3 regions of the Dyella sp. 2RAB6 genome follow, and region 3 is predicted to be linked to each of the others. Evidence: riboswitches for the same ligand, from Rfam matches in the RefSeq annotation. Region 3 holds a riboswitch; each other region holds the start of a gene.
What was found. Region 3 has a riboswitch for cobalamin ahead of btuB (TonB-dependent vitamin B12 receptor). Riboswitches for the same ligand answer to the same signal wherever they lie in the genome.
Positions count from the first base shown of each region.

Region 1: another riboswitch for cobalamin. It lies ahead of metE (5-methyltetrahydropteroyltriglutamate--homocysteine S-methyltransferase); the one in region 3 lies ahead of btuB (TonB-dependent vitamin B12 receptor).
Region 2: another riboswitch for cobalamin. It lies ahead of AB4083_RS10005 (ribonucleoside-diphosphate reductase subunit alpha); the one in region 3 lies ahead of btuB (TonB-dependent vitamin B12 receptor).

Region 1 is NZ_JBFRGP010000002.1:128,788-132,052, forward strand. It holds gene metE (5-methyltetrahydropteroyltriglutamate--homocysteine S-methyltransferase) at 1-1,429, opposite strand, end outside; cobalamin riboswitch at 1,628-1,862, opposite strand; gene AB4083_RS04625 (hypothetical protein) at 1,949-2,122, opposite strand; gene AB4083_RS04630 (carboxymuconolactone decarboxylase family protein) at 2,361-2,849, shown strand; gene AB4083_RS04635 (sigma-70 family RNA polymerase sigma factor) at 2,861-3,265, shown strand, end outside.
Region 2 is NZ_JBFRGP010000005.1:16,767-20,031, reverse strand. It holds gene AB4083_RS10015 (alpha/beta hydrolase family protein) at 1-659, opposite strand, end outside; gene AB4083_RS10010 (peptidase C13) at 726-1,106, shown strand; cobalamin riboswitch at 1,229-1,455, shown strand; gene AB4083_RS10005 (ribonucleoside-diphosphate reductase subunit alpha) at 1,711-3,265, shown strand, end outside.
Region 3 is NZ_JBFRGP010000006.1:82,868-86,132, forward strand. It holds gene AB4083_RS11550 (efflux RND transporter permease subunit) at 1-58, opposite strand, end outside; gene btuB (TonB-dependent vitamin B12 receptor) at 254-2,137, opposite strand; cobalamin riboswitch at 2,271-2,495, opposite strand; gene AB4083_RS11560 (TonB-dependent receptor) at 3,027-3,265, shown strand, end outside.

The DNA.
Region 1 (3,265 bases), on a different contig from region 3:
GGAAGCGCACGCACTCGGCGGTCTGGGTGGCGATCAGTTCATCGTAGTCCGCCGCGGACAGCTGGCCCGACTTGTAGCGGGCGCGCGCCTCGCGCACTTCCTTGGTTTGCGGGAAGGAACCGATCGTGGTGGTCGGGAACAGCGGCAGGTCGAAGCGCCGCTGCTGCTTGGCGCGGCGGAAGGCGTAGGTGGAACGGCGGTGCGCGGCCGCGGCGTCCAGGTTGGCCAGGCGTTGCGCCACCTGCAGCCGGTGCACCTTGGTCGAGCCCTTGCGCGCGGCGACCAGCTCGCGTGCCCGTTCCAGGGCCGGGTAGGCGGTGACCACGCCCTTGCACATGTCCGCCACCGTGCGCAGTTCCTCGATCTTCTGCCGCGCGAAGGCCAGCCAGGCGTGCACGTCCGACGGCAGCGCTTTCTCCAGCGTGGCGTCGACCGGCACGTGCAGCAGCGAGCAGGACGGCGCCAGCCACACGCGCTGCTTGCCGAGGCGTTCGATCGCCACGCGCGTGATGGCCATGGCCCGGTCCAGGTCAGCACGCCACACGTTGCGGCCGTCCACTACGCCGAGCGACAGCACGCGTTCCGCCGGCAGCGTTTCCAGCACGGCATCGAGTTGGGCGGGCGCGCGCACCAGGTCGACATGCAGGCCGTCGACCGGCAATTCGTGCGCCAACCGCAGGTTGTCGCCGAGCGCGCCGAAGTAGGTGGCCAGCAGCAGTTTCGGCCGCGCGGCGCGGGCCAGCGCCGCGTAGGCCGTGCGGTAGGCGGTGGCATCGTCGTGGTCCAGATCGAGCACCAGGCAGGGCTCGTCGATCTGCACCCATTCGGCGCCGGCCTCGTGCAGCTTGCCCAGCAGTTCGGTGTAGATACCCAGCAGGCGGTCGAGCAGGGCGAGGCGATCGCTGCCGTCGGTGGTCTTGGACAGCAGCAGGAAGCTGACCGGCCCCAGCAGCACCGGCCGCGCCGCATGGCCGAGCGCTTTCGCCTCGAGGAACTCCGCGACGGGTTTGTCGTGGCGCAGGCGGAACGCCTGTCCGGCCTGCAGCTCGGGGACGATGTAGTGGTAGTTGGTGTCGAACCACTTGGTCATTTCCAGCGCGTGCAGGTCCAGACCCTCGCGCTGCGTGCCGCGGGCCATGGCGAAGTAGCCGGCCAGCGGGTCGGCATCGGCCAGGGCGCGGTAGCGTGCGGGAATCGCGTCGAACAGGAAGGCCGTGTCGAGCACGTGGTCGTACAGCGAGAAGTCGTTGCACGGCACCACGTGCGCGCCGGCTTCGCGCTGCAGTTGCCAATGGCGCTCGCGCAGTTGGCGCGCGCTGTCCAGCAGTTGCGGCCGTAGCGCCGCGTCGCGCCAGTAGGCTTCCAGGGCTTGCTTGAGCTCGCGCCGCGCACCCATGCGCGGGAAGCCGAGATTGGTAACGGTGGTCATGCTGCACTCCTCGATTCGTGGTGAATGAGGAACGAAGGAACCGCGCAGCCGCGAGTGTTTCGCGGATACGCGCGCGACCTTCGCCCCCGCGGGCGAACCGGGCTGGCGCAAGGTCGCGCAGGAGCGAACGGCCACGGCAAAACCATGGCGCGCAGCCCCAGCCGCTTCCCCGCGGAAGCTCCAGGTCAAGCGGGAAGCTCGCGCTTCCCGGCCGGGGCAGGTCTTCGGGCTCGTGGACGAGAGGCGCGAACGCCTCGCCTACTGCTCGCCGCTTCCCGGCCGGTTTCACAAGGCCAGTGCTTCTGACGAGGGTCGTTTCCACACACCGCTGCGGGGCAGCGCCGGAATTGGCCGTAAGGCCGCACCGGCTTCCCTTTTAATCCATCCTTTCATCGCGATGAAAGGATGGGAACCACCAGCGGGGTGGAAGTTAGGTCCAGGGCAGGGGGTTCGTCAAGCGGAAGGAGGTGAGGAGAGCAGCCCTGGCTGGGCTGCTCCCGCGGGCCTGGAACGGTTTGCTCAGCCTTCCTTGTACTGGCGCAGCGCGACCGGCTCCCAGCGTTCCGTCGAGGGGATGTTCTTGAAGGTCCGCACCCACGCCTCGGGCACCATCGGCTGCGGCGTACCCACGGTGGGAATGGTGGCGCCGGCGATCGGCGCGCCCGGATAGGTGGACCAGGGGTTGAGCAGCACCTGGTTAGGCCGTGCCCGCCAGAAAGGCGGTGTCCGCCAGGAAGGCCGCGCCGGCGCGGAAAGTCGCGGCAAAGGAGGCCGCGAAGCCAGCCAAGGCGAAACCCGCCAAGCGCGCGGTCGCCAAGGCTGCAGTCGCCAAGGCCGCGACCAAGCGCGGCGCCCGATAGCGGGGAGGGCATGTCACATCCGCGGCCCCTGTCTCGTCCCAGCTTCGGGACCAACACAGGAGACCCCGCCCATGTCCAGCAAGACCCCCAGGCTCAACCTCGTCACCGCCGCGCCCGTGCTGCTGAAGGAATACCAGAAGGCGATGATCGCCCTGGCCGCATCCGCCAGCCTGGAGCCGGGCCTGTCCGAACTCGTGCAGATCCGTGTTTCGCAGATCAACGGCTGCGCGCATTGTCTCAATCTGCACTTTGCCGAAGCGCGCGAGAAGGGTGAGAGCGAGCAGCGCCTGTTCCTCGTCGCCGCCTGGCGCGATGCGCCTTGCTACAGCGAGCGGGAACGCGCGGCGCTGGGCTGGGCCGAGGTGCTGGCACGCTTGTCCGAAGGTGCCGATCCCGAGCAGGCCTACACGGCGCTCAAGGCCCATTTCAGCGAGGAGGAGCAGGTGAAGCTCAGCGTGATCGTCAACATCATCGGCGGCTGGAACCGCCTTGCCGTCGGTTTCGGCGTGTTCGCCGAGGCGGCCGAGGTCAGGGCGTCGGCGCGCGCCGCGGCCGCCTGATGGACGAGGCGGTGCTGCAGCAAGCCCGCAACAGCTTCGCGCCGCTGCGCCCGAAGCTGTTGCGCGTGGCCTACCACATGCTCGGCTCCGTCGCGGATGCCGAGGACATGGTGCAGGAGGCCTTCATCCGCTGGATGAAGGCCGACCGGGGCGAGGTGCGTGAACCGGAGGCCTATCTGTGCCGCACGGTCACGCGCCTGTGCCTGGACCTGCTGAAGTCCGCGCACCGCCAGCGCGAGACCTATATCGGCCCGTGGCTGCCCGACCCGGTGCTGGAAGAGGAAGCGGTGGAGGACGTCACCCTGCCGCTGATGCTGGTGCTGGAACGCCTGTCGCCGCTGGAACGTGCCGCCTTCCTGCTGCACGACGTCTTCGGCCTTGAGTTCAGCCAGGTGGCTGAGGCGATCCAGCGCGAT
Region 2 (3,265 bases), on a different contig from region 3:
CCATCGAACGCCTGCATGCGCCAGCGATAGTCGCCGCCCAGCCCCTGATCGCGCGTGCCGGTAACCAGCAGCATCGGCGCGCGGATCGGTGCCCATGCGCCTGCGGGAAACACCGGCCCCGGTCCTTCCGGCGAGAGCGCCACATAGGCGTCGAAGCCGCCCTTCGGCGCCAATCCCAACTTGTTATGCGCGCCAGCTTCCAGCATCACCGTGATCGCGCCCATCGAATGGCCCAATAGCGCCTTGAATGGCGCAGGGCAGCGCTGTTCGGACCAGGCCAGGGCAGCGTCGACATCGAGGAAGCGCGCGCGATACGCCGGTGCGTCGGTGACCAGCGCGGTGATGCCGCCCTTGAAGCCACCGCTGCGCAAGTCCTGTTTCAGCACCGGCAGGCCGCTTTCGCGGTGGCCCATCGCCACCACCCGCCAGCCGTCGGCGCTGAGCGCCTCGCCCACATAGCGCAGACCCTGCTCGCTGCCGCCGGCGCCATGCGAAACCAGCAGCAAGGGCGGGCAGGCTTTCGTCGCGGCCGGTTCGTACACCATCAGCGGCGTGCTCGCTCCATCGGAACGCGGAACCTCCACACGTTCCACCGCCCCGGCCTGCGCGGTAGCAGCCAGCGCCAGCAGCGCGGCGACGATCTTCGGCGACCTCGGCATGACCCTCTCCCCTTCGGTGGCTTGCACTGCGGTAACGTGGCGGCCTTTCCCGCAAGGAGCCCCGCCATGACCAGCCTGCTCTTCCTCGCCCTGCTATCCACGCCCGGCCTGCCGGCGGACGATTTCTCAACGCGGGTGCAGCAGGCGAAGTTGACCGAGGCCGCCAAGGGCGGGTCGGAGTACCAGAAGGCGATGTGGGCCGCGATCGGCGACCGCACCACCGACGCGCTCAAGGCCTGTATCACCTCCCTGCCCAAGCCCAACAAAACGCCGTTCACCCTGGTCGCCGAGGTGCACCCGGACGGCAGCCTGGGCCGGGTCGAAGTACGCGCCCCCACCGACGTGGCCACCTGCCTGCTCAGCAGCTTCGCCAACTGGAAGCTGCCGGCTCCCCCGGCCAGCCCGGCGCCGTATCCGATCGAGGTGGATTTCACGATCGAGCCCTGAGCTTGCCCGGCACGGGCGGGTCCACAAGATTTTGGGAAACCCGCCAGCCCGCGCCACGCCTCGCACCAGGCCACTTATCCACCGATCTATGCACAAGTTATTGGGTTGACCGACCCCGGCTAACCCCTATATGTTGTGCCGGTCGGTGCCTTTCTCAGACCCACGGTCGGATTGGCTTAATAGGGAATCCGGTTTGAATCCGGAACTGCCCCGCAGCGGTAAGCGGAAACGAAAGCTCCCATCGCACTGGCCCGGGAGGCTGGGAAGCGGGGGCAAGTAGGTCGGATCGATCGCCCACGAACGATCCATGTCTGCGAGTCCGAAGACCTGCCGGCACATCGCGACAAGAGCGTCGCGATGAGTGATGGCGGCTTCCGCGGGGAGGCGCGCCGTGGCGCGGAGCATTCGCTCCGGCGCACGGCCGTCCGCGCAGAAACCGTCCTGTCTCAGCCCTGCGCGCGGGAGCAGGTCGTTGAAGCCTTTGGCCTGGAGCGATGCCGCCATGCAACCTATCGATACCGACTCGCGCGAACGCACCGACGATCGCGCGGACGCATCCGCCTTCCCCGCCGCCACCGACGCGGCCACGCCTGAGCCCGCGCGCATGGAAGCCGTCGCGGAAACGCCGTTCGCCCTCACCCCTCCGCACAACCCTGGCCAGATGCGTGTGACCAAGCGCAACGGCAGCCAGGAGATCGTCGACGTCAACAAGATCGTGCGCGCGGTGACCCGCAGCGGCGAAGGCCTGCACGCGGTCGATCCGCTGCGGGTGGCGCTGAAGACCATCGGCGGCCTGTACGACGGCGCCACCACGCGCGAGCTGGACGAGCTGTCGATCCGCACCGCCGCCGCGCTCACCGCCGAGGAACCCGAGTACGGCCAGCTCGCCGCGCGCCTGCTGGGCGCATATGTCGACAAGGAAGTGAGCGGCCAGGAAATCCAGAGCTTTTCCCAGTCGGTCGCGCGCGGCGCGGAGCTGGGCATCCTCAACGAGCGCCTGCGCGACTTCGTCGCCGCCAATGCGCGCAAGCTCAACGACGCGATCGACCCGCTGGCCACGCGCCGCTTCGAGTACTTCGGCCTGCGCACCGTGTACGACCGCTATCTGCTGCGCCATCCGCAGCTGCGCAAGGTGATCGAGACGCCGCAATACTTCTTCATGCGCATCGCCTGTGCGCTGGGCGGCAACGAGGGGGGCACCCATCAAATCAGCGAGACGCTGGAGCTGTACCGCCTGCTGTCCTCGCTGGAATACATGGCCAGCTCGCCCACGCTGTTCAACGCGGGCACCGCGCACGAGCAGCTCAGCTCCTGCTTCCTGCTCGACTCGCCAACCGATTCGCTGGAGTCGATCTACGAGAAGTACGGCGACGTAGCCAAGCTCAGCAAGTTCGCCGGCGGCATCGGCCTGGCCTACTCGCGCGTGCGTTCACGCGGCTCGCTGATCCGCGGCACCAACGGCCATTCCAACGGCCTGGTGCCGTGGCTGAAGACGCTGGACGCCTCGGTCGCCGCGGTGAACCAGGGCGGCAAGCGCAAGGGTGCGGCCTGCGTGTACCTGGAACCGTGGCACGCGGATATCGAGGAATTCCTCGAACTGCGCGACAACACCGGCGACGAGGCGCGCCGCACGCACAACCTCAACCTGGCCAACTGGATTCCCGACGAATTCATGCGCCGCGTCGAGAGCGACAGCGAGTGGTCGCTGTTCGATCCGAAGATCGTGCCGCACTTCGTCGACAGCTGGGGCGAGACCTTCGAGCGCGCCTACCGCGAAGCGGAAGCCGCCGGCATCGCGGTGAAGAAGGTCAAGGCACGCGATCTGTACGCGCGCATGCTGCGCACCCTGGCCCAGACCGGCAACGGCTGGATGACCTTCAAGGACCGCAGCAACGCCACCAGCAATCAGACTGCCAAGCCGCAGAACGTCATCCACCTGTCCAACCTGTGCACCGAGATCCTCGAGGTGACCAACGCCGGCGAGACCGCGGTGTGCAACCTGGGCTCGGTGAACCTGGCGCGCCACGTGGTGGACGGCGTGTTCGACTTCGACAAGCTCGCCGCCACCGCGCGCACCGCCGTGCGCCAACTCGACCGCGTGATCGACCTGAACTTCTATCCGATCGACACCGCGCGCACCGCCAACCAGAAGTGGCGCC
Region 3 (3,265 bases):
CCAGCGCGAGCAACGAAGTGCCCACCGGGCGGCGGATCATTGGAGCAAAGATATTCACGTAGTCCCCGGGCAGCGCCTCCTGCGGCGCTCCGCAGGCGGGACTTTATGCCGGGGGGCACGTGCTTGGGATGTGCCTGAAGTTCGTAGCGCATATAGGTCGTAGGTTGGGGTGAGCCATCGGCGAACCCCAACATCGCAGCCTATGAAGGTGCCACGTTGGGGTTCGCCTGCGGCTCACCCCAACCTGCGCCGGTCAGTGCGCCGGGCTGTAGCGCAGCGTCAGGTAGGCCGTGCGGCCCAGCTGGTTGTAGAAGCGCACGGTTTCGTAGCGGTGGTCGAACACGTTGGCCACGCGCCCCTGCAGGGTCCAGCCGGGCTGGAAGTTCCAGCTCGCGCGCAGGTCGACCGTGGTGTAGCCGCCCAGGCGCTGCAGGTTGGCCGCGTCGTCGTAGCGGTAGCCCTCGGCGTTGACCGTGCCGCCGATGCTGAAGGCGCCGCCCAGGTCGCGGTCCAGGTCGAGGCGGGCGATCCGCTCCGGACGGCGGGCCAGCAGGTTGCCGCGGCTGGGGTCGTCCTCGCCGCGGTTCTCCGGCTTCTGGAAGGTGAGGTAGCCGCGCAGGTGCCAGCCGTCGACGTCGGCGCCGAGCTGGCCTTCGATGCCGCGGATGCGCGCCTTGCTCACGTTGATCGGCACGAAGAAGGCGTCGTAGCCGATCAGCTGGTCGATCCTGGTCTGGTAGGCATTCACCGCCCAGTTCCACACGCCCGGGCGTGCCGACAGGCCGATCTCCGCCGTGCGCGACTTCTCCGGCTTGAGATTGGGGTTGGCGGTGGCGAAGCCGAAGAACGGCGGGAAGTAGAGGTCGTTGAAGGTCGGCGCGTGGAACGCGGTGCCGTAGGAGGCGGTGAACTTCAGGCCGTTCGCGAAGCCGTAGCCATACGCCGCGGCGCCGGTGTTGTGGTTGCCGAACTGCTGGTTGTGGTCGTGGCGGGCCGAGAGCTGGATTTCATGCGGGCCGAACTGGCCCTGGTACAGCGCGAACACGCCGGTGTTGTCGCGCTTGCTGCGCAGGTAGCCGGTGTCGCTGTCGACGTGTTCCTGCTGGTAGTCCACGCCAGCGCTGAGCAGCTGGCCGGGGGCGAGCGTCACGTCGTTCTGCCAGGTGGCCTGGTTGCGGCGCGAATAGAGATGGCCGGCGGGCGTCATGTCCGCAGCCAGATCGGCGCGGTTGAGATAGTTGTCGGCGCGGTCGATGTTCTGGCCGGCGCTCAAGCTCATCTTCCACGCGTCGAGCACGGCGAAGCGCAGGTTCGCACCCGCCACCTGCTGCGAGCGGCGCGTGTAGTTCTGGAAGCTGCCGTCGTACTCGATATCGCCCTTGCTCTTGAGCACGCTGGCGCTCAGCTCGGTGCCGTCGTCCCAGCGGTAGCCGCCGCTGAGCGCGCCGTTGTAGGTGCGGTAGCCGTCGTTGTCCGGCTCGTTGGTGAAGCAGCCGCCCACGCCCGCCGCCGCCGCGCGGCAGGCATTGATGCCGCGCGTGTACTGGCCGCCCACGCTGGCGTTGAACCAGGCGTTGCGCGAGCCGCCGGACAGGCCGAACTGGCCGTCGACCAGGCGATGGCTGCCCACACCCACGGTGACCGACGGCGTCAGCGCTTCGTCGGGCTGGCCGTGGCGGGTGAAGATCTGGATCACGCCGCCGATCGCATCCGAGCCGTACAGGCTGGAACGCGGGCCGCGCACGATCTCGATGCGCTCGATCTGTTCCACCGGCAACTGCTCGAACGCGGGAATGCCGGCGCCGACGGTGCCGATGCGCACGCCGTCGACCAGCACCAGCGTGTGCGAGGAATTGGTGCCGCGCATGAACAGCGAGGTCTGCTGGCCGAGGCCGCCGGCATTGCCGAACGCCACGCCCGGCAAGCCGGCCAGCAGGTCCTGCACCGACTGCGGCTGCAGGCGTTCGATATCCGCGCGGGTCAGCACGGTGACCGGTGCCAGCGTCTGGTCGATCGGCGTGGCCGTGCGGGTGGCGGTCACCACCACGGTGGGGAGCTGCCCGGCCTCGTTCTGGTCGGCGGCATGGGCCGCGGCGACGCAGGCGAGCAGGGCGGTGGCCAGCAGGGTCTTCTTCATGGAGCGCTTTTCCTTGGCCGCGCCTCGCGCACGGCCCATCAATGATGAGCTGGCGGCACGACGGAGGAGGTAGCGCAAACGACGGCAGGCAGACAGGCACCGGCACGTGGTCCGGCTGCGCCCTCCGCGAGCCACCAGGAAAAATATTCGGGCCGGTCTCCGGGCTTGCGAGTGCGCGTCGCCGCGCGATCCTGCAGTGGCCTTCCCGCACTCGTGGAGTGCAGTGGCATGTCACCGCCGGTGGAACTGCTCGCTTACCGTTGCGGGGGCAGCGCCGGCCTTGCCACGAAGGCGCACCGGCTTCCCGTTTCATCCCTTGGCGTGATGGCCTTGGGACACCCGAACAAACGCAACTTTAACGGGGCGGCCGGGGCGCTGGCAACGCAGCGCTTGGGGTGGGGCAGGGTGGCCAGCTAGTTCTTGCGCCTACCCCATCGTTTCCCAAACGCGCATACCGAATGAAATTACGACCTCATTTGGACGTCCAAAAGGCACTCAAGCAAGCTTCAAGCAAGCTACACGCAAGCATGGCGAAAACTTACATTTTGCTGCCTAAGTAATTGTTGCAAATGATGTATTACGAAGCCCTGCAGGCGTAAATAATTTGTTGACGGACGCTAATTCACACGCTTATGTTCCGCCGGCGAATCGCTGGAACTTACGTGTTGCACACGAGAGCTTGGGGAAGTTCTCTCGGTGCGGGTCCGGTCTTACGTACTCTGCCGGCACGTTTTCCTGCGATTGGCAATTCGGCGCACTGCGCCTGTCGGCCGCAAAGGCCATCATGGGGAGAACGTCAATGATCAAGTTCCAGCACGCTGGTCGTGCGCCGCTGTGGCGCCGGACCACCCTCGCCGTTGCGTTGAGCATGAGCCTTGCCGGAGTAGCAGTGGCTCAGTCGAACGCCTCGGGCACCATCTTCGGCCGCGCCGATGAAGCCGGCGCCACCGTCCATATCGAGAACGTCGATACCGGCCTGACGCGCGATATCGGCCTGGATTCCAGCGGCCGCTACCGCGCCGCGTCGCTGCCGGTCGGCCGCTACCGCGTGACCCTGCAGAAGGACGGCAAGGACATCAGCACGCGCGACAACGTGCAGGTGGTGGTGAGCACCGGTTCCGAGATTTC